Regions from separate parts of the Streptomyces sp. MUSC 14 genome, predicted to be linked through region 1. Evidence: riboswitches for the same ligand, from Rfam matches in the RefSeq annotation. Region 1 holds a riboswitch; each other region holds the start of a gene.
What was found. Region 1 has a riboswitch for cobalamin ahead of BIV25_RS35565 (ABC transporter substrate-binding protein). Riboswitches for the same ligand answer to the same signal wherever they lie in the genome.

Region 1 (5,189 bases):
GACCGGCAGGCTCGCGACGAGGTCCAGCAGGTCGAGCTGGTGCTGGATGCCGAGGTGGTTGGTCGGTTCGTCCAGGAGCAGTTCGCGGGGCTCCTGGGCCAGGGCACGCGTGATCTGGGTGCGCTGGCGTTCGCCCCCGGACAGGGTGTGCCAGGACTGTCCGGCGCGGTCGGTCAGACCCGTGCGGTCCAGTGCCTCGGTGACGGCCCGCGTGTCGGCGGGGCCGGGGGCGGCCCAGGCGCGGCGGTGCGGGATCCGGCCGAGCGCGACGACGTCCCGAACGCGCCCGCCGAAAGCGACACCGCTCCCCCGCCCACACCGAGCACGACGACTGCGACCGCGCCGGTCGAGGCTTCCGAGGACACCCCGAGCACGAACGGGTCGGCGAGCGGGTTGCGCAGCAGGGACTGCATGACCGCCCCGCACACCGCGAGCCCGGCGCCGCAGACGGCGGCCAGCAGGGTGCGTGGCATCCGCAGGTCCCACACGATCCCGTCGCGCAACGGCGCCAACCCGCTCTCCCCGAGCCCGAGACGGGCGGCGGCCGACGCCCACACGTCCGACGCGGAGATCTGGGCCGGGCCGATGGTCAGGGCGAACGCGACGGACAGCACCAGGGCGGTGAGCCCGGCTCCCGCCGACGCGGCCGTACGCAGGCTCACTTGACGAGCCCGAACGTACGCAGCCCGGCGGCGACCTGCTCGATGCCCTCGACGGTCCGGATGCCCGGGTTCATCGCCTGCCCGCTGAGCAGGACGTAGCGCTTCTTGCGCACCGCCGTGAGGTTGCGGGTGGCGGGGTCGGTCTCCAGGAAGCGGACCTTGGCCCGGGCGTTCTCCGCGGTCTGCATCGTGCGGGTGAGGTCGCCGAGGACGAGGACGAGGACGTCGGGGTCGCGGTCGGCCACGGTCTCCCAGTTGATCTGCGGCCACTCGTCGTGCGTGTCCGCGAAGACGTTCTGCGCGCCGACGGCACGGGTGATGATGCCCGGCGCGCCGCAGCAGCCGGCCGGATAGGGCGGGCGGGAGTCGGAGAACCAGTACACGAGGGCCTGAACACGGATGTGCCTCGGATGCCGGACGCGTACGCGGAGCCTGGCCTACGGACGTCCTCCGCACCCGGCGGCGCGAAGGTGCCAGCAGGTCTTCGGACTCGGGTTCGTCCGGCCGGGGCGCCTTCCCGGCAGGGTTCGGCGTCAGCCCTTCCGGCGGCCCGGTCCCTCCCAGTGGCATGGTGTGCCCCGCCCGTCCCCCTCACCGCTGCGCGTCAGTTGCGGATTCGCACCGGATTCCCTGGCCTCGGTTGTGGCTCGACTGGCTCCGGCAAGCTATCAGCACGTCCGTGCGCAGCCCCGGGCACAGCCGTCGGCAGCGGGAACTGTGGGCACGAGCGGGGTAGTTGATATGGGAAGCTTTGGCCAATCGTTCACGGGACCGAGGCCGTGACGGTCGGGGAGAGGAGCCCACTGTGACTCAGGACGGCGGCCAGGCCGTGCGCATCGACACCAGCAAGCCGCATCCCGCGCGCATCTACGACTACCTCCTGGGCGGCAAGGACAACTACGAGGTGGACCAGCAGGCGGGCGACCAGCTCGCCGCGGCGGCCCCCGAGGTGTGGATCTCCGTGCGCGCCAACCGCGCCTTCCTGCACCGTGCGGTGCGCTACGTCGTCGACACCGGTGTCCGCCAGATCCTGGACATCGGCACCGGACTGCCCACCTCCCCGAACGTGCACGAGGTCGCCCAGCAGCTGGCACCGGACGTGCGTGTCGCCTACGTCGACAACGACCCGATCGTGAAGGCGCACGCCGACGCGCTGCTCAGCCGGGCCGGCACGACCAGCATCGTCCTCGCCGACCTGCGCGATCCGCAGTCCGTCATCGATCATCCGGAGGTCCGCCGGGTCATCGACTTCGGCCGGCCGGTCGCCCTGTTCCTCGTCGCCATACTCCACTTCATCCGTGACGCGGACGGTCCCGAGCGGATCGTGGCCACTCTGCGCGACGCACTGCCGGCCGGCAGCTTCCTCGTCCTGTCGCACGCGACGGGCGACTTCGCCGACGACCGCAGCGACGCCGAGGCCGTCTACAAGAGCGCCACCGCCACCATGAACCTGCGCTCCCGCGACCGGGTCGAGCGGTTCTTCGACGGCCTCGAACTGGTCGAACCCGGCCTGACCCAGGTCCCGTTCTGGCGCCCCGACACCACCCCGCCGGCCGGCTCCGAGGAGATCGGCTTCTACGGCGCGGTGGCTCGGAAGAACGCCTGAGCACGGCGAGTCCGGCGCAGGGTCGGGCCCGTGCCGGACCCACGCACCCTCGCCGAGGAAGAGGTAACGGCCGGCACCTGCACGGGCGTACAGGCGCGGGAACTGCTGCACCGCCGGACCGTCATGGACTTCGCGCTCGGCGAGGAATCGCCGGGCGTGCCCCTCACGGCCGGCTCGGGCGTGCCGTGGTTCTCCGTCTCCGAGCTCCCGGCGGGCCCGGCCCTCGCCCGCGCCTGGGAACTCGGTCTGCTCGGCCCCGACGACCTCGTGCGGGACCATCTGCCGGAGTTCACCGGGGGCGGCCGGGACGCCGTCACGGTCCGCCATCCATGGAGCCACACCGCGCCGCTGCGGGCCGCCGACCGGGCCGCGGGCGGGGCCTTCGACCAGGGCTGGGACAAGCTCATCGCGCTGATCTGCGCCACGGACGCCGACCCGGACCGGATCCCCGGGCAGCGGGCGGCCCATCTGGGCCACGCCGGGTACCTGCTGCTCGGGGAGATCGTGGCCCGCCGCAGCGGTACCGCCTTCGCGGACTTCCTGCGCACCGAGGTCACCGAGCCGCTCGGGCTGAGCGCCGCGCTCGGCGGCCCGCCCGGTGCCCGCGTGGTGCAGGTGCCGTACCTCGGCCCCGCCGAGCTCGCGGCCCGCGTCGCCGCCTTCGCCGTCGCCGAGGGCTGCCACGGCGCATGTGTGGCCGGCTCCTGCGGCGGGGCGGCCGTCGCCGCCGAGGTCGTCCGCACCGGCGGTCTGCACCGGGGCCGTCGGCTGCTGCGCGAGGAGACCTGCGCGGCCCTCGTGCGCGCCCGGCGGACGCCGTGGACGAGGCGATGGGCGTGCCGGTGCGGTGGGGACTCGGGCTGATGCTGTACACGTTCGACTTCGGCCGGCACTGTTCGCCACGTACGTTCGGCCTACCGGAGGCAGTGCCTGCCTGGTCCTCGCGGACCCCGAGGCCGGGGCGACGATCGCGGCGCACCTCAACGGCAACGCCGCGCTCACCGAACGCGTCCGCTGCGACCACGCACTGTGCACGGCGGTCTGCCGGGATCTCGGTCTCGCCGCCCCCGGGGACCCGGGCCGCGCCCACCTGGCGCCGGCCTCGGCCTCGGCCTCATCCGAGAGCCGCCCGCCGTGGGGTTCCGCCCGCTTGGTGGGTGTCGTCCGATGGTGCGACGCTGGGTGGAGACGTGACCGACCCCGGGACTCCTGGAGGGCCGATGGGACGTGACGTCCCGGCGCTCGTCTTCACCCGCGAGGACCGCCGCCGGTACCGGATCAAGATGCACGGCTGCCTGGACGCGCTGGCGCAGATGCTGCGCGAGCAGCGGTTCGAGTCCGAGCGGCCCCAGGTCGGCCTGGAGATAGAGCTGAACCTGGTGGGCGACGACGCCGAGCCGGTGATGCGCAACAGCGACGTGCTCCAGGCGGTCTCGGACCCCGCCTGGTCCACCGAACTGGGCCGGTTCAACCTGGAGATCAACGTCCCGCCCCGGCGGCTGACTGCGGGCGGCCCCGACGCGTGGGAGGGCGAGATCCGCGCCGCGCTGAACCACGCCGACGAGCGGGCCCGTACGGTCGGCGCCCGGCTGATCATGATCGGGATCCTGCCCACACTGCGCCAGGAGGACATCGGCGAGGGCGCGCTGTCGGAGAACCCCCGCTACCGTCTGCTCAACGACCAGATCTTCGCGGCCCGGGGCGAGGACCTGCGCATCGAGGTGGACGGCGCCGACCGGCTGCGGACCTACGCGGACACGATCACCCCGGAGGCGGCCTGCACCAGCACCCAGTTCCATCTCCAGGTATCCCCCGAGGAGTTCGCCGCCTACTGGAACGCGGCCCAGGCGATCGCCGGCGTCCAGGTGGCGCTCGCGGCCAACTCCCCTTTCCTGTTCGGCAAGGAGCTGTGGCACGAGACCCGTGTCCCGCTGTTCGAGCAGGCCACGGACACCCGCCCGGAGGAGATCAAGGTGCAGGGCGTACGGCCCCGGGTGTGGTTCGGGGAGCGGTGGATCAACAGCGTCTTCGACCTGTTCGAGGAGAACCTGCGCTACTTCCCGGCGCTCCTCCCGCTGTGCGACGAACAGGACCCGGCCGAGACCCTGGACCGGGGTGACGTCCCCGAGCTCGGTGAACTCACCCTGCACAACGGCACGATCTACCGCTGGAACCGACCCGTGTACGCCGTCACGCACGAGGTGCCGCACATCCGGGTGGAGAACCGGGTACTGCCCGCCGGCCCGACCGTCGCCGACACGCTCGCCAACGGCGCCTTCTACTACGGTCTCACCCGGGCCCTGACCGAGGAGGACCGGCCGGTGTGGTCGCGGATGTCGTTCGCGGCGGCCGAGGACAATCTGCACACCGCCGCCCGGCACGGCATCGAGGCTCTGCTGTACTGGCCCGGGATGGGTGAAGTCCCGGTGCCGGAACTGGTGTTGCGCCGGCTGCTGCCGCTGGCGCACCGGGGACTCGCGCTCTCCGGCATGGACGAGGCGTGGCGCGAGCCGCTGCTCGGCATCATCGAGCAGCGCTGTGTGACCGCGCGCAACGGCGCGGTGTGGCAGAAGGAGACGGTCCACCACCTCGACGCCACCACGCACGCCAGCCGCCACGAGACACTGCGCCGGATGACCCAGCTCTACATCGACTACATGCACCTCAACGCCCCGGTGCACACCTGGCCGGTGGACTGAGCCGGCTCAGCCGCGGCCGCCCAGCAGGTTGACGGCCCGGTCGAAGGCCGAGTCCCGGTTCTTGGCGAACTCGTCCTTGGTGAAGACCGGTTCGGTCAGCTGCGGCGGTACGCCGGTGCCGTCGAAGGTGCGTCCGGTGCGGGTCAGGTACTCCTCGTTCGGCAGGGTGAAGGCGAGCCCGTCGGGCAGATGGCGCACCATGACGTCCGAGAAGACGCCCTG
Region 2 (5,189 bases), on a different contig from region 1:
GGAGATCGCGGGGCATGCGGGTGGACTCCGGACACAAGAAGCCGTGCCACGATGTGAGCCGTGGCCGATGCCAGTCGGTCGCTTTCGGCATCCGGAGCCGGGAAGGCAGGGCATGAGCACCGACGTGAGCAGTGCGGAGAACGAGGCCGGCACCACCGTCCGTACGGCACGCGTGCCCAAGTACTACCGCTTGAAGAAGCACCTGCTCGACATGACGGAGACGCAGGCGCCGGGCACTCCGGTCCCGCCCGAGCGCACGCTGGCTGCCGAGTTCGACACCTCCCGCACCACCGTCCGCCAGGCCCTTCAGGAACTGGTCGTCGAGGGCCGGCTGGAGCGGATCCAGGGCAAGGGCACCTTCGTCGCCAAGCCCAAGGTCTCCCAGGCGCTCCAGCTCACCTCCTACACCGAGGACATGCGCGCCCAGGGCCTGGAGCCCACCTCGCAACTGCTGGACGTCGGGTACATCACGGCGGACGACCGGCTCGCCGGGCTGCTCGACATCACGGCCGGCGGGCGCGTGCTGCGCATCGAGCGGCTGCGCATGGCCAACGGCGAGCCGATGGCGATCGAGACCACGCATCTGAGCGCCAAGCGCTTCCCGGCCCTGCGCCGCTCCCTGGCGAAGTACACCTCTCTCTACACCGCGCTGGCCGAGGTCTACGACGTCCACCTCGCCGAGGCCGAGGAGACCATCGAGACCTCCCTGGCCACCCCGCGCGAGGCAGGTCTGCTGGGCACCGACGTGGGCCTGCCCATGCTGATGCTCTCCCGCCATTCCCTGGACCGCGAGGGCAAGCCGGTGGAGTGGGTGCGCTCGGTGTACCGCGGGGACCGCTACAAGTTCGTGGCGCGGCTGAAGCGGCCCGTCGAGTAACTGCCGCCGGGGTCACGGACGGTGGAGGTTCGCCGAATCGATATACCGATATGCGGACGAGGTCTTCCACTGCCGTGACACCGTCACCTAGATTGCCTGCGCATTACACAGGTGATCAGCGAGGGGACGGAGATCGGTGGCATGTCCGAAGCACCAGAAGTGAGGCCGCCGGTGGTGACGCCGGTGCGCGTGATCATCGGCGTGTGCCTCGTCGCGCCCTTCGTGGCGATGCTGTGGGTCGGCTCGTACGCCAAGACCGACCCCACGTTCATCGGTATCCCCTTCTTCTACTGGTACCAGATGCTCTGGGTGCTGATCTCCACGGCGCTCACGATGACGGCGTACCAGCTGTGGCAGCGTGACCAGCGCGCCCGTGCCGGCAAGCAGGGGGGTGCGGCGAAGTGAACAACGGCGTCAACGGCGTCGCGCTCGGCGTCTTCATCTTCTTCTTCGTGGCCGTCACGGTCATGGGCTTCCTCGCCGCACGCTGGCGCCGGGCCGAGAACGAGCACTCGCTGGACGAATGGGGCCTGGGCGGACGGTCGTTCGGCACCTGGATCACCTGGTTCCTGCTCGGCGGTGACCTGTACACGGCGTACACCTTCGTCGCCGTACCGGCGGCGATCTACGCGGCGGGCGCGTCCGGCTTCTTCGCGGTGCCGTACACGATCCTCGTCTACCCGCTGATCTTCACGTTCCTGCCCCGCCTGTGGTCGGTGTCCCACAAGCACGGCTACGTGACGACCTCGGACTTCGTGCGCGGCCGGTTCGGCTCCAAGAGTCTGTCGCTGGCGGTGGCGCTGACCGGCATCCTCGCCACGATGCCGTACATCGCGCTCCAACTCGTCGGCATCCAGGCCGTGCTGGACGTGATGGGCGTCGGCGGGGAGAGCAGCGGCAACTGGTTCGTCCGGGACCTGCCGCTGCTGATCGCCTTCGGTGTGCTCGCGGCCTACACCTACTCGTCCGGGCTGCGCGCCCCCGCCCTGATCGCGTTCGTCAAGGACGGCCTGATCTACCTCGTCATCGCGGTGGCGATCATCTACATCCCGATCAAGCTGGGCGGCTTCGACGACATCTTCGCCAAGGCCGGTCACGCCTTCAGCCAGGTCAGCCCGGCGACGGGCAAGCCGCGCGGCGCGCTCGCGCCCCCGGAGGCGGGCCAGTGGACGTACGCCACGCTGGCCCTCGGTTCGGCCCTGGCCCTGTTCATGTACCCGCACTCGATCACCGCGACCCTGTCGTCCAAGAGCCGCGAGGTGATCCGCCGCAACACCACGATCCTGCCGCTGTACTCCCTGATGCTCGGCCTGCTGGCCCTGCTGGGCTTCATGGCGATCGCGGCCGGAGTCAAGGTCAGCAACGGGCAGTTGGCGATTCCGCAGCTGTTCGAGGACATGTTCCCGAGCTGGTTCGCGGGCGTGGCCTTCGCCGCCATCGGCATCGGCGCCCTCGTGCCCGCGGCCATCATGTCGATCGCGGCGGCGAACCTCTTCACCCGCAACATCTACCGGGACTTCATCAAACCGGACGCCACGCCGAAGCAGGAGGCCCAGGTCTCCAAGCTGGTCTCCCTGCTGGTGAAGGTCGGCGCCCTGGTCTTCGTCCTCACCATGGACAAGACGGTCGCCATCAACTTCCAGCTGCTGGGCGGCATCTGGATCCTGCAGACCTTCCCGGCCCTGGTCGGCGGGCTGTTCACCCGCTGGTTCCACCGCTGGGCGCTGCTCGCCGGCTGGGCGGTCGGCATGATCTACGGCACGGTCGCCGCGTACGGCGTCGCCTCCCCGACCCAGAAGCACTTCGGCGGCTCGGCGAAGGAGATCCCCGGTATCGGCGAGATCGGCTACATCGGCATGACGGCGTTCGTGCTGAACGTGGCCGTCACCGTGGTCCTCACCCTCGTCCTGAAGGCCGTAAAGGCCCCCGAGGGCCTGGACGAGACCCGCCCGGAGGACTACACGGCGGACGCGGGCGACCCGGGCGTCGAGGCAGAACTGGCGGGCGTCGCCCACTGAAGTACACCCTGAAGCCTCCCGTACACACCCCGCAGCGGGCCGCCAGCACCACGCACCACGGCGGCCCGTTCCGCATGTCCCCCGTCATACACAAGTTGACGCTCTGAAGCCAGCGCAACACACAACAGACACAACATCTGGGGGTGTCACGACAGCCCGGCACTAGATGTATGCTCATCCTCGCTGTCGTCGCAGGGGAATCCGGTGCGAATCCGGAACTGTCCCGCAACGGTGTACTTGTGCGCATCCGCGCCCAGGAGTCAGTCCGAGGACCTGTCGGCAGCGTGCGCCCGGCCGCCCGGCCCGGGTGCCTTCCGACGTCCGGGCCTCGTGGAATGGGCCGGTGGACGCGACGCGTGCGCGCTCGTGGCTGCCCCCTGCCCTCCGCAAGGCCCCCGTGCCGAGCGAGGGAGAGCCCCACGTGACCATCGCGCCCGCAGATCCGGCTTCAGCAGGCGGTCTGGACACCGACGGTCCCGGTACCGCGCTGCTGCGTACCCTGACCGAGCTGACCGCCGACCTCCCCGACGCCGACCCCGGCCGGGTCGCCGCCGCCGCGCTGCGCGGCCGGTCGGCGCGGGCCGACGAGTCGGAGTTGCGCGAACTGGCCACGGAGTCCGCCGCCGGGCTCATCTCCGAGGACCCCGCCTACTCGCGGCTGGCCGCCCGGCTGCTGACCCTCTCCATCCGCGCCGAGGCCGCCTCGCAGGGGGTGACGTCCTTCACCGAGTCCGTGGCCGTCGGTCACCGCGAGGGCCTCATCGCCGACCGCACCGCCGAGTTCGCGCGGCTGCACGCGGCCCGCCTCGACGCCCTGGTCGACGTGCAGGGCGACGACCGCTTCGGCTACTTCGGCCTGCGCACCCTGCACAGCCGCTACCTGCTGCGCCACCCGATCACCCGCCGGGTCATCGAGACCCCCCAGCACTTCATGCTCCGGGTCGCGAGCGGACTCGCCGAGGACGACAGCGTCCGCGCGCTGGACGAAGTCGCCGCGCTCTACGGACTCATGAGCCGCCTCGACTACCTGCCCTCCTCCCCCACGCTGTTCAACTCCGGCACGCGACACCCCCAGATGTCGTCCTGCTACCTCCTCGACTCCCCGCTGGACGAGCTGGACTCGATCTACGACCGCTACCACCAGGTGGCCCGGCTCTCCAAGCACGCCGGCGGCATCGGGCTGTCGTACTCCCGCATCCGCAGCCGCGGTTCGCTGATCCGCGGCACCAACGGGCACTCCAACGGCATCGTGCCGTTCCTGAAGACGCTGGACGCCTCGGTGGCCGCCGTGAACCAGGGCGGCCGGCGCAAGGGCGCGGCCGCGGTCTACCTGGAGACCTGGCACTCCGACATCGAGGAGTTCCTGGAGCTGCGGGACAACACCGGTGAGGACGCTCGCCGTACGCACAACCTGAACCTCGCGCACTGGATCCCGGACGAGTTCATGCGCCGGGTCAACGCGGACGCGTCCTGGTCGCTGTTCTCTCCCGCCGACGTGCCGGAGCTGGTGGACCTGTGGGGCGAGGAGTTCGACGCCGCGTACCGCAAGGCCGAGCAGGCGGGCCTCGCGAAGAAGACCATCCCGGCCCGTGAGCTGTACGGCCGCATGATGCGTACCCTCGCGCAGACCGGCAACGGCTGGATGACCTTCAAGGACGCCGCCAACCGCACCGCCAACCAGACCGCCCTGCCGGGGCACGTGGTCCACTCCTCCAATCTCTGCACGGAGATCCTGGAGGTCACGGACGACGGCGAGACGGCGGTCTGCAACCTGGGTTCGGTGAACCTGGGTGCCTTTGTCGACACGGCGAGCGGTGACATCGACTGGGAGCGGCTGGACGAGACCGTCCGCACGGCCGTGACCTTCCTCGACCGGGTCGTGGACATCAACTTCTACCCGACCGAGCAGGCGGGCCGCTCCAACGCCAAGTGGCGTCCGGTCGGTCTCGGCGCGATGGGCCTCCAGGACGTCTTCTTCAAGCTGCGCCTGCCCTTCGACTCCGCCGAGGCCAAGGCCCTCTCGACGCGGATCGCCGAGCGGATCATGCTCGCCGCCTACGAGGCCTCCGCCGACCTCGCCGAGCGCAACGGCCCGCTGCCGGCCTGGGAGAAGACCCGCACGGCCCAGGGTGTGCTGCACCCGGACCACTACGACGCCGAGCTGACCTGGCCGGAGCGCTGGGACGCGCTGCGCGGGCGGATCGCCGGCGTCGGGCTGCGCAACTCGCTGCTCCTCGCGATCGCCCCGACGGCCACCATCGCCTCCATCGCGGGCGTGTACGAGTGCATCGAGC
Region 3 (5,189 bases), on a different contig from region 1:
AGTAGAAGCGGAAGGAGAACAGCACGTCCGCCGGGAAGCCCGGGAAGACGATCGTCCCCTTGGAGTTCTTCAGAGGCAGGGGCGTCTCGGTGGCGTGGTGCCCGTACTCCTGCACGTTGGCGGACAGCTCGCCCAGTTGCGGCAGTAGAGCCATCACGATGCCGATCGCCACGACGTAGCCACCGGCGGCAAGGAGCGTAGCGTTCCAGTTGCCGAAGCGCGCCTGGAGGCGCTTGCCCAGCCAGACGGCACCGACCAGGAAGAGTACCGAGCAGAGGACCATGGCCAGGTAGAGGTTGCCGCGGTCCTTGATCGTGTCCGGGTGGCCGATCGACGGCGGGTTGGCCGGGTACTTCAGGAACGGCACCAAGTACATGCCGAGGAAGCCGCCCAGAGCCACCAGCATCGCGAGGTTCCGGGGACGCAGCTTGCCGACCCGGCCGAGGCACACGGCGTAGGCGACGGCGAACAGGGCACCCATGGCGATGCCGAAGAAGACCATGCCCACGCCGATGCCGACGTTGGCCTGGATCGTCCGGCTGAAGATGTCCGGTCCCGCTGCCTCCGGCGTCAGTCCGGCGGCCTTGTCGAGGGCCGACTGTGCGGCGTCGCGCCCGCTCTCATAGTCGATGGCCTTGGCGATCTGGGGCTCGGCGAAAATCCGCGCGAAGACGAAGGCGAGCAGCCCGGCGACTGCGCCGGCGATGACGCCGCGCAGGATGAGTCTCTTTTCCATGTTCAGATGTCCGTGTCCGTGCCTGCTCCCGTCAGTGGCAGGGGAAGCCGAGGAAGTGGCGGGCGTCGTGCACGAACTCGTGGACGTGCATGTCCTTGCCGAAGACGGAGTAGGCGCCCTGGTCGACGCCGATGAAGTAGTAGATGGCCAGCGCGATCAGCGCGGTGCCGACCAGCCAGAACACAGCCTTCGTGGCCGGCAGGACGACCGGGGTGGGAAGCGCGGCGGGCGCGGACATGCTGCTCATGGGTGTGAGCCCTCCTTCAGGGGATCGTGCGTCCCTCAGTTCGATGGAGCGTCGCGACGGCCCAGGGTCTGACTTCAGATCCACCCGGGGGAGGATCTGTTCACAGTGGCGCGACCGTGCTGGAGTTTCACCAGCTTCCTTAGGCCATCATTACAACCGGAGCGTACGGACACTTGAGATGGTCCGTCAATCAGACAAGCGGCCGAGACCGTGTGGCTCTGGGCACCCTCCGCCCTGCGTAACCTCAGTCCCCCGTTTTGGGCAGGTCGAACCGCAACATCCGGCCCGCGACCTGTTGCCGGCACCGGCCATCCTGGGGTCCGCCGGGAGCGCCCAATCGGGTACGGCGCTCCATGATTTCCGTCGACCGCCGGGCAGCTCTATGAAGTAGATTGGTACTCTTATGTGCCGAGTTGGCGGAGTGACCGCTGAATCCGCTCTCCTGCGGCAGTCGTGCCCAGGCGCTCAGTTCCAGCCGCAACGTGAGTCCTTCAGGACAACACAGCCCCTCGCGGAATCATCGGGCCCCTTGTCACGTTCTCCGGAACACCGACGCGAATCGAATCACAGGCATGGCCCGCGAATCTGGCCGGCGAAACGCGAACCCTTAGGCGAGGAGCGGAGGAATCCAGTGGCCAGACGTCTCACACCGCGCCATATCACTCTCGGGGGCCGCGAGGCAGTCGCCCTCACTTTGGAGGAGTACGAACGGCTCGTCGCCAGCCGACGGCAGGTCGGCGGACAGAGCGCACGCGTCCGTGTGCTGGCCCAGGAGGCGAAACGAACCGAGCGGCTTCTCCAGGATCTGGAAACCCTGCTCGCAGCACCCGGAGACCGGTGCTGCGAGCAGCAACACACTGAGGCTACGGCCTGTTCGGCGCCCTGCCCCCGCGGTTCAGACACCGAGAGGGAGACCGGTACGGACTGCCTGCGCTGCGCGTTGGTGGCGCTATTGCGTCGCCACCGGAACCCGGAGTACTGAGCAATCACACGCTCGGCTTCCCGGCAAAAGAAGAGCTCAGCAGCTCCGGCAGAGCAACGGCGTCCATCGCGCACGTCGCATTCCCGCCCCTGCCCATTCACCGCGTGAGCGAGAGCTGTGCCGCCCGGCGGCGCCTTCCTCCGACGTCGCCGGGCGCACACGGTTCGCCGCCCTTTTGTCAGCGGTGCCGGAATTCCGGCGGTCGCTTGTCGATGAAGGCGCCCATGCCCTCCTTCTGGTCGGCCGTCGCGAACACCGCGTGGAAAAGGCGCCGTTCGAAGCGGACGCCTTCCGTGAGGGTGGTCTCGAAGGCCCGGCCGACCGCTTCCTTCGCCATCATCGCCACCGGCAGCGACATGTCCGCGACCGTCTCGGCGACGGCCAGGGCCTCGCCGAGCAGGTCGTCGGCGGGGACCACCCGGGACACCAGCCCGGCTCGCTCGGCCTCGGTCGCTTCCATGGTGCGTCCGGTCAGGCACAGTTCCATGGCCTTCGCCTTGCCGACCGCGCGAGTCAGGCGCTGCGAGCCGCCGATGCCCGGGATCACCCCGAGCTTGATCTCGGGCTGGCCGAAGACAGCCGTGTCAGCGGCGAGCAGGATGTCGCAGAGCATGGCCAGCTCACAGCCTCCACCGAGGGCGTACCCGGCGACAGCGGCCACCGTCGGCGTGCGCAGCTGTCCGAGCCGGTCCCAAGCGGCGAACCAGTCGGCGAGGTACATGTCCATGTAGTCCTGCGGCTGCATCTCCTTGATGTCGGCACCGGCCGCGAACGCCTTCGCGGACCCGGTGATCACGATGCAGCCGCAGTCAGGGTCCCGGTCGAGGGCCTCGGTGGCGGCCACGACCTCGTTCATGATCTGGAGATTCAACGCGTTGAGGGCCTTGGGACGGTTGAGGGTGAGCAGGGCGGTACGGCCCTTGCGCTCGACGAGGATCGTCTCGTACGCGATGTCCGGTTCCGTGGTGGTCACTGCCTGCTCTCCGCTCCGGTCCCTGATGGTGCGGACGATGCCGGAGAAGTCCTCCGTGGCACCGGCCTGCTCCGCGTACTCCACGTACAACTCGGCCGCCCGCACGCCCAGTTCTGCGTGCACACCCCCAGCCCGGACCGCGTTGGCAGCCAGTCCCAGGTCCTTCGCCATGAGAGAGGCTGCGAATCCCGGCCGGTAGTCCTTGTTGGCCGGGCTGGTCGGAACAGGCCCGGGGACGGGGCAGTTCACGCTGAGCGCCCAGCACTGCCCGGACGCTGTGGAGGCCACGTCGTAGAGCGCCTGGTGGGACAGCCCGAGGCTCTCGCCCAGGACGAACGCCTCACTCACGGCGATCATGGAAACGCCCAGGATCATGTTGTTGCAGATCTTGGCTGCCTGCCCCGCGCCCGCACCGCCGCAGTGGACGGCCTTCTTGCCCATGGCCTCCAGCAGGGGCCGCGCCTGCGTGAACTCCTCCTCTCCCCCGCCCGCCATGAAGGTCAGCGTGGCGGCCTCGGCGCCGACCACTCCGCCCGAGACGGGCGCGTCCAGCGCTCGCATTCCTGCGACGACAGCGCGTTCGTGGGCGGTGCGGGCGTCGGCGACGTCGATGGTGGAACAGTCGACGAAGAGCGTGCCGGGGCGGGCCGAGGAGAGGACGGTCTCGTACAGGTCCAGGACGTGGCGGCCGGCAGGGAGCATGGTGATGACCACCTCGGCGTCCGTCACCGCGTCGGCCGCTGATCCGGCTGCCTCGACACCGGCCCGTGCGGCGCCGTCCAGAGCGTCGGGCACCAGGTCGTGGCCGCGGACCCTGTGGCCCGCCTTGACCAGGTTGGCGGCCATAGGCGCGCCCATGTGCCCGAGTCCGATGAACGCGACGGTCTGGCTCACCAGGCCACCTCCGAGCCGGTTCCGGGCCCGGCGAGCCCGAGTTCACGCTCGCCGAGCGGGGCGAAGAAGCGGTCCACGCCGGTGTCGGTGACCTCGACCAGGGTCGCCGGGGACCAGTGCGGGTCTCGGTCCTTGTCGATGACCTGGGCGCGGATGCCCTCCACCAGGTCCGGGTGGAGCAGAGCGGCGCAGGAGACGCGGTACTCCTGGTCGAGGACCGCCTCCAGCGGGCCCAGGCGCCGGGCGCGGCGCAAGGCGGCCAGGGTGACCTTCAGAGCGGTCGGCGACTTGGTCAGCAGGGTCTGCGCCGCGTCCTTGGTCGCGGGAGTCCCATGGTCCAGCAGCCGGTTCACGATGTCCTCGACGGTGTCCGCCGAGTAGCAGCCGTCGATCCACTCTCGTCGTTCCGTCAACTCGCCCTGCGGGGAGGGCTGTACGTGACGCCGTAGCGCGTCCCGTACGGGTTTCTCGGCAAGGTCGTCCAGGAAGGCGCCCAGTCCGGTGCACGGCAGGTAATGGTCGGCGAGGCCGCACAGCAGGGCGTCGCCGGCGCCGATCTGTGCGCCGGTCAGGGCGAGGTGGGTGCCCAGTTCGCCCGGGGCGAGGGCGAGCAGGTAAGTGCCGCCGACGTCGGGGACGAAGCCGATGCCGGTCTCGGGCATGGCGATGCGCGACCGTTCGGTGACGATGCGGACGCTGCCGTGCGCGGATATGCCGACGCCGCCGCCCATGACGATGCCGTCCATGACGGCCACATAGGGCTTGGGGTAGCGGGCGATGCGGGCGTTGAGGCGGTACTCGTCGCGCCAGAACGCGGCGGAGGCGCTGCCGTCGCCGTCGCGGGCGTCGTCGTGGATGCTGCGGATGTCGCCGCCCGCACACAGGCCGCGCTCCCCGGCGCCGGTGACGACGACGGTCTGAACAGCCGGGTCGTGCTCCCACGCGGTCAGGGCCTCGTCGATGCGCCGGACCATCTCGTGGCTGAGTGCGTTGACGGCCCCCGGCCGGTTGAGCGTGATGTGGGCGGCCCGGCCTGCGGTGCGGAAGAGGACGGGTTCGTCGGTGGCGGTCATCCGAACGCCTCCGTCAGGCCGCGGGCCACGATGACACGCATGATCTCGTTGGTTCCTTCCAGGATCTGATGGACGCGCAGGTCGCGGACGATCTTCTCGATGCCGTACTCGCTGAGGTAGCCGTAGCCGCCGTACAGCTGGAGCGCCCGGTCGGCCACCGAGTACCCGGTGTCGGTGGCGAACCGCTTCGCCATCGCGCACAGGTACGGGGCCTGCGGGTCGCCCGCATCGAGTGCGCGGGCGGCCTGCTGGACCAGGGCTCGGGCGGCGGCGAGTTCCGTCGC
Region 4 (5,189 bases), on a different contig from region 1:
CCGGGCGGCTGGCAGTACTGGACGTTCTGGCAGCACGCCACCGACGGCGCTCTGCCGGGTGACCAGGATCTCTTCAACGGTTCGACCGGCCGGCTGCGGACCTTCGCGCACGGCTGACAGCCATGGGGCGCCCGGGGCGCGGGCGGCGCCCGGAGACAAACGGAATCCCATCCGCCCGCCCCGGACACCACCAAGCCCGCCCCAGTTCACCTTCCGTTCATCCAGGTTGCCTACGTTCGTCCAGCCAATGACCTCGAACGATTGCCTGGGTAAATGGAAAGCTTCTCGCTGATCCTCGCGATTGTGGTGGTAACCGCACTCGCGTTTGATTTCACGAACGGTTTCCACGACACCGCCAACGCGATGGCCACCACCATCTCGACAGGCGCCCTGAAGCCCAAGATCGCAGTTGCCATGTCCGCCGGCCTGAACCTGGTCGGCGCTTTTCTGTCCGTGGAGGTCGCGAACACGATCTCCAAGGGACTCGTCGACGAGAAGGGCATCCGGCCCGAGGTCATCTTCGCCGCCCTGGTCGGCGCGATCCTCTGGAACCTGGTGACCTGGCTGGTGGGCCTCCCGTCCAGTTCCTCGCACGCTCTGATGGGCGGTCTGATCGGCGCCACGATCGCCTCGGCCGGCTTCGGTGCCGTGCACGGCGACGTGCTGGTGACCAAGGTGCTGCTCCCGGCGGTCGCCGCGCCGATCGTCGCGGGCATCGCGGCCATGATCTCCACCCGGCTGTCGTACGGCGTCGACAGCAGGACCGAGGGCAAGGCCGAGAGCGAGGCCTCCCGCAAGGGCTACCGCGTCGGCCAGATCGCCTCCGCCGGTCTGGTCTCCCTGGCCCACGGCACCAACGACGCCCAGAAGACGATGGGCATCATCACCCTCGCACTGATCGCGGGCGGCGCCATCGCCCCCGGCTCGAACCCTCCCACCTGGGTGATCCTCTCCGCCGGCCTGGCCATCGCGCTCGGCACCTACATCGGCGGCTGGCGCATCATCCGCACCATGGGCACGGGCCTGACCGACCTGGAGCCGCGCCAGGGCTTCGCCGCCCAGACCAGCGCCGCGACCGCCATCCTGGCCTCCTCCCACCTGGGCTTCTCCCTCTCCACCACGCACGTCGTCTCCGGTGCGGTGATGGGCACCGGCGTCGGCCGCAAGGGCGGGGTGGTCCGCTGGTCCACCGCGACCCGCATGCTGGTCGCCTGGATCCTCACGCTCCCGGCCGCCGCGCTGGTCGGCGCGGGCGCCGAGTCCGTCACGGACCTCGGCGACTGGGGCACCGCCGTGGTCGCCGTCTTCCTGGTCACGTCGAGCGCCGCGATCTGGAAGATGTCCCGCCGCGAGGTCGTCGACCACACCAACGTCGTCGAGGAGACCGAGGTGCCCGCCGGTGTGGTGACCACCGCCATCGCCGCGGTGGCCCCGCCCCCCTCGGGGACGATCGGCGAGGATCTGACCGCCACGATCCCCGCCCCGGCCGGCACGGAGCCCACGGCCCCCGTCGCCTCGGTCGCTCCCCCGGCCACCACCGTCTGACCCCGGCCCCCTCGGTTACCAAGGAAGCATCCCCATGAAGATCGACTGGTCGGCCATCGGCTCCGTCTTCGGCGTCAGCCTCGTGTTCACGGTGGGCCTCGTGGTCCTGTTCACCCTCGGCATCAGGGGCCTGACCCGGCGCGAACAGGCCGCGGCCCAGGGCGACTCCGCCGCCCTCGCCGTCACCGGCGCCTACGTCTGCTTCGCGGCCTGCGCGGCGGCGGTGGCGTACGGCATCTTCCTGATCGTCTCCAAGAGCTGACAGAACGGCACCGGCAAAGGCTCCCCTGCGTCCATGACGCAGGGGAGCCTTTGCCATGCCGGGCGGCCCCACGTGCCCCGCGATGTGGGGATCGGCACACTCTCCCCGTGCAGGTCAACGGCAAGTTGACGGCCGTTCCGGGCCCGTGGTGGACTGCCCGGGCCATGTACGGCGGCAGGAGAGGAAGCCGGTGCGAATCCGGCGCGGTCCCGCCACTGTCACCGGGGAAGAACCCCCGGGAGCCAGGAACTCTCACCGCCGAATCTCGTCGAACCAGGGCGCGGACACCCTGAGTGAGGACACCGATCGCCATGCCCGGCTGCCGAAGGACCCGTACCAGGCCCGCTCCCGCACCCACGGCCGGCTGAGCCCATGGGTGCCGATCGCTCCTACGCGTACGGCGCCGCCGCCGGCCTTCTCGGTGACCTGCTCCTCGGCGACCCGCGCCGTGGGCATCCGGTCGCCGCGTTCGGGCGGGCGGCCGCTGCCGTGGAAGGCGTGTTGTGGCGCGACCACCGCGGCTGGGGCACGCTGCACACCGTCGTGTGTGCGGGCGGCGCCGTCGCACTCGGCGCGGCCGCCGCACGCGCCGTACGCCCCTCCCCCGCCGCCTCCGCCGCCCTGACCGCCGCCGCCGTCTGGTCGGTCGTCGGCGGTACGTCGCTGGGCCGCGAGGCCCGCACCATCGGACGGGCGCTGGAGGCCGGTGACATCGAGGCGGCCCGCGCCCGGTTGCCCCACCTGTGCGGCCGGGACCCCCAGTCGCTGGACGCCGACGGGATCGCCCGGGCCGTGGTCGAGTCCGTCGCCGAGAACACCTCCGACGCCGTCGTGGGCGCCCTGGTGTGGGGCGCCGTGGCCGGGGTGCCCGGACTGCTCGGCTTCCGGGCCGTCAACACCCTGGACGCGATGGTGGGTCACACGTCCCCGCGCCACCGCCGCTACGGCTGGGCCTCCGCCCGACTCGACGACGTGGCCGGCTGGCCGGGGGCCCGGCTGACCGCCGTACTCGCCGCCGTCGCCGGACCCGACCCGCGCGGCGCCCTGCGCGCCTGGCGGGCCGACGCCCGCAAGCACCCGAGCCCCAACGCCGGGCCCGTGGAGGCCTCGTTCGCGGGTGCGCTCGGCGTCCGCCTGGGCGGGACGCTCTCCTACGGCGGACGGGTCGAGCACCGGCCCGTGCTGGGCGGGGACACCGGGCGGGCCGTCCGGGTCGCCGACATCGACCGGGCGGCGCGGCTCTCCCGCCGCGTCGGCCTGCTCGCGCTCGGCACCACGGTCGCCGCGCGGCTCGTCGTCAGCAGCGTCAAGAGCCCGAAGGGACGTGGGAAGTGAACGGGGGACTCCTCGTCGCCGGCACCACCTCCGACGCCGGCAAGAGCGTCGTGACGGCCGGGATCTGCCGGTGGCTGGTGCGCCAGGGCGTGAAGGTCGCGCCGTTCAAGGCGCAGAACATGTCGCTCAACTCCTTCGTGACCCGCGAGGGCGCGGAGATCGGCCGGGCGCAGGCCATGCAGGCCCAGGCGTGCCGGGTCGAGCCGACCGCGCTGATGAACCCGGTGCTGCTCAAACCGGGCGGCGAACAGAGCAGCCAGGTCGTGCTGCTGGGCAGGCCGGTGGGTGAGCTGAGCGCCCGCGGCTATCACGGCGGGCGGCAGCAGAAGCTGCTCGGCACGGTGCTGGACTGCCTGGCCGAGTTGCGGGGCACGTATGACGCGGTGATCTGTGAGGGGGCGGGCAGCCCGGCCGAGATCAATCTGCGCCGGACCGACATCGTGAACATGGGGATCGCGCGGAACGCGCGCCTGCCCGTGCTCGTGGTCGGCGACATCGACCGCGGGGGCGTCTTCGCCTCCTTCTTCGGCACCGTCGCCCTGCTCTCGCCGGAGGACCAGGAGCTGGTCGCCGGGTTCCTGGTGAACAAGTTCCGGGGGGACGTGAGCCTTCTGGAGCCCGGGCTCGACATGCTGCACGGCCTGACCGGCCGGCGGACGTACGGCGTGCTCCCCTTCCAACACGGCCTCGGCATCGACGAGGAGGACGGGCTCCGCGTCTCGCTGCGGGGTGCGGTACGGGAGTCGAACGTCATCGAGCCCCTGGGGGAAGACGTACTGCGGGTCGCCGTCTGTGCCGTTCCCCTGATGTCCAACTTCACGGACGTGGACGCGCTCACCGCCGAACCGGGCGTCGTGGTGCGGTTCGTGGACCGCCCGGAGGAGCTGGCCGACGCCGACCTCGTCGTCGTCCCCGGCACCCGCGGGACGGTCCGGGCCCTGGAGTGGCTGCACGAGCGGGGGCTCGCGGACGCGCTGCGCCGCAGGGCCGCCGAACACCGGCCCGTCCTCGGCATCTGCGGCGGCTTCCAGATCCTCGGTGAGCACATCGAGGACGAGGTCGAGAGCCGCCGGGGGCGGGTCGAGGGCCTCGGGGTGCTGCCCCTAAGGGTGCGGTTCGCCCCCGAGAAGACCCTTGCCCGGCCGGAGGGGGAGGCACTCGGCGAGCGGGTCGAGGGGTACGAGATCCATCACGGGGTCGCCGAAGTGACCGGCGGGGAAGCCTTCCTGGACGGCTGCCGGGCCGGGCAGACCTGGGGCACCCACTGGCACGGCTCGCTGGAGTCGGACGGCTTCCGGCGGGCCTTCCTGCGCGAGGTGGCCGCCGCCGCGGGCCGCCGCTTCGTGCCCGCGCCGGACACCTCCTTCGCCGCGCTGCGCGAGGAGCAGCTCGACCGGCTCGGCGACCTGATCGAACAGCACGCGGACACGGACGCGCTGTGGCGGCTCATCGAGTCGGGCGCGCCGCAAGGACTGCCTTTCATTCCACCGGGAGCGCCCGCATGAGCACAGTGTTGTTGTTGTCCACCGCCGACACGGACCTGCTGGCGGCCCGGGCCTCCGGCGCGGACTTCCGCATCGGCAACCCGACCCGGGTGGACGTCCGGCAGGAGCTGCCGCGACTGCTGGACGGCGCGGACCTCGCCGTCGTACGGCTGCTCGGCGGCAAGCGGGCCTGGGAGGACGGGCTCGCCGCGCTGAAGGCGGCCGGGATCCCGACGGTGCTGCTGGGCGGCGAGAGCGTACCGGACGCGGAGCTGATGGCCGAGTCCTCGGTGCCGGCCGGTGTGGTCGCGGAGGCGCTGAAGTACCTGGTCGAGGGCGGCCCGGCGAACCTGCTGGAGCTGTCCCGGTTCCTGTCGGACACCGTGCTGCTGACCGGCGAGGGCTTCGAGGAGCCGCGGAAGATGCCGGAGTACGGCGCCCACGGCTCGTACGCGGCACGGGACGGCCGCCCGACCGTGGGCGTGCTCTTCTACCGGGCGCACGAGCTGAGCGGCAACACCGCCTTCGTGGACACCCTGTGCGAGGCGATCGAGGCGGAGGGC

Region 2: linked by a shared signal. The riboswitch ahead of BIV25_RS34955 (ribonucleoside-diphosphate reductase subunit alpha) and the one ahead of BIV25_RS35565 (ABC transporter substrate-binding protein) in region 1 are both predicted to bind cobalamin.
Region 3: linked by a shared signal. The riboswitch ahead of BIV25_RS02770 (CbtB-domain containing protein) and the one ahead of BIV25_RS35565 (ABC transporter substrate-binding protein) in region 1 are both predicted to bind cobalamin.
Region 4: linked by a shared signal. The riboswitch ahead of BIV25_RS05240 (cobalamin biosynthesis protein) and the one ahead of BIV25_RS35565 (ABC transporter substrate-binding protein) in region 1 are both predicted to bind cobalamin.

What each region holds. Positions count from the first base shown of each region.
Region 1 covers NZ_MLYN01000061.1:67,879-73,067, reverse strand. Annotated here, with positions in the region: partial or broken gene BIV25_RS35575 (ABC transporter ATP-binding protein) at 1-282, opposite strand, end outside; partial or broken gene BIV25_RS35570 (iron chelate uptake ABC transporter family permease subunit) at 279-662, opposite strand; partial or broken gene BIV25_RS35565 (ABC transporter substrate-binding protein) at 659-1,051, opposite strand; cobalamin riboswitch at 1,120-1,333, opposite strand; gene BIV25_RS35560 (SAM-dependent methyltransferase) at 1,468-2,268, shown strand; gene BIV25_RS35555 (serine hydrolase domain-containing protein) at 2,299-3,132, shown strand; gene BIV25_RS35550 (glutamate-cysteine ligase family protein) at 3,489-4,967, shown strand; gene BIV25_RS35545 (S41 family peptidase) at 4,974-5,189, opposite strand, start outside.
Region 2 covers NZ_MLYN01000060.1:167,879-173,067, forward strand. Annotated here, with positions in the region: gene BIV25_RS34940 (GntR family transcriptional regulator) at 113-877, shown strand; gene BIV25_RS34945 (DUF3311 domain-containing protein) at 1,019-1,282, shown strand; gene mctP (monocarboxylate uptake permease MctP) at 1,279-2,895, shown strand; cobalamin riboswitch at 3,053-3,191, shown strand; gene BIV25_RS34955 (ribonucleoside-diphosphate reductase subunit alpha) at 3,317-5,189, shown strand, end outside.
Region 3 covers NZ_MLYN01000007.1:323,857-329,045, forward strand. Annotated here, with positions in the region: gene BIV25_RS02765 (CbtA family protein) at 1-736, opposite strand, end outside; gene BIV25_RS02770 (CbtB-domain containing protein) at 768-983, opposite strand; cobalamin riboswitch at 1,029-1,176, opposite strand; gene BIV25_RS02780 (enoyl-CoA hydratase) at 2,144-2,938, opposite strand; partial or broken gene mmsB (3-hydroxyisobutyrate dehydrogenase) at 2,972-3,832, opposite strand; gene BIV25_RS02790 (enoyl-CoA hydratase/isomerase family protein) at 3,829-4,905, opposite strand; gene BIV25_RS02795 (acyl-CoA dehydrogenase family protein) at 4,902-5,189, opposite strand, start outside.
Region 4 covers NZ_MLYN01000009.1:149,713-154,901, reverse strand. Annotated here, with positions in the region: gene BIV25_RS05255 (lysozyme) at 1-117, shown strand, start outside; gene BIV25_RS05250 (inorganic phosphate transporter) at 274-1,545, shown strand; gene BIV25_RS05245 (hypothetical protein) at 1,580-1,807, shown strand; cobalamin riboswitch at 1,940-2,082, shown strand; gene BIV25_RS05240 (cobalamin biosynthesis protein) at 2,180-3,142, shown strand; gene BIV25_RS05235 (cobyric acid synthase) at 3,139-4,647, shown strand; gene cobN (cobaltochelatase subunit CobN) at 4,644-5,189, shown strand, end outside.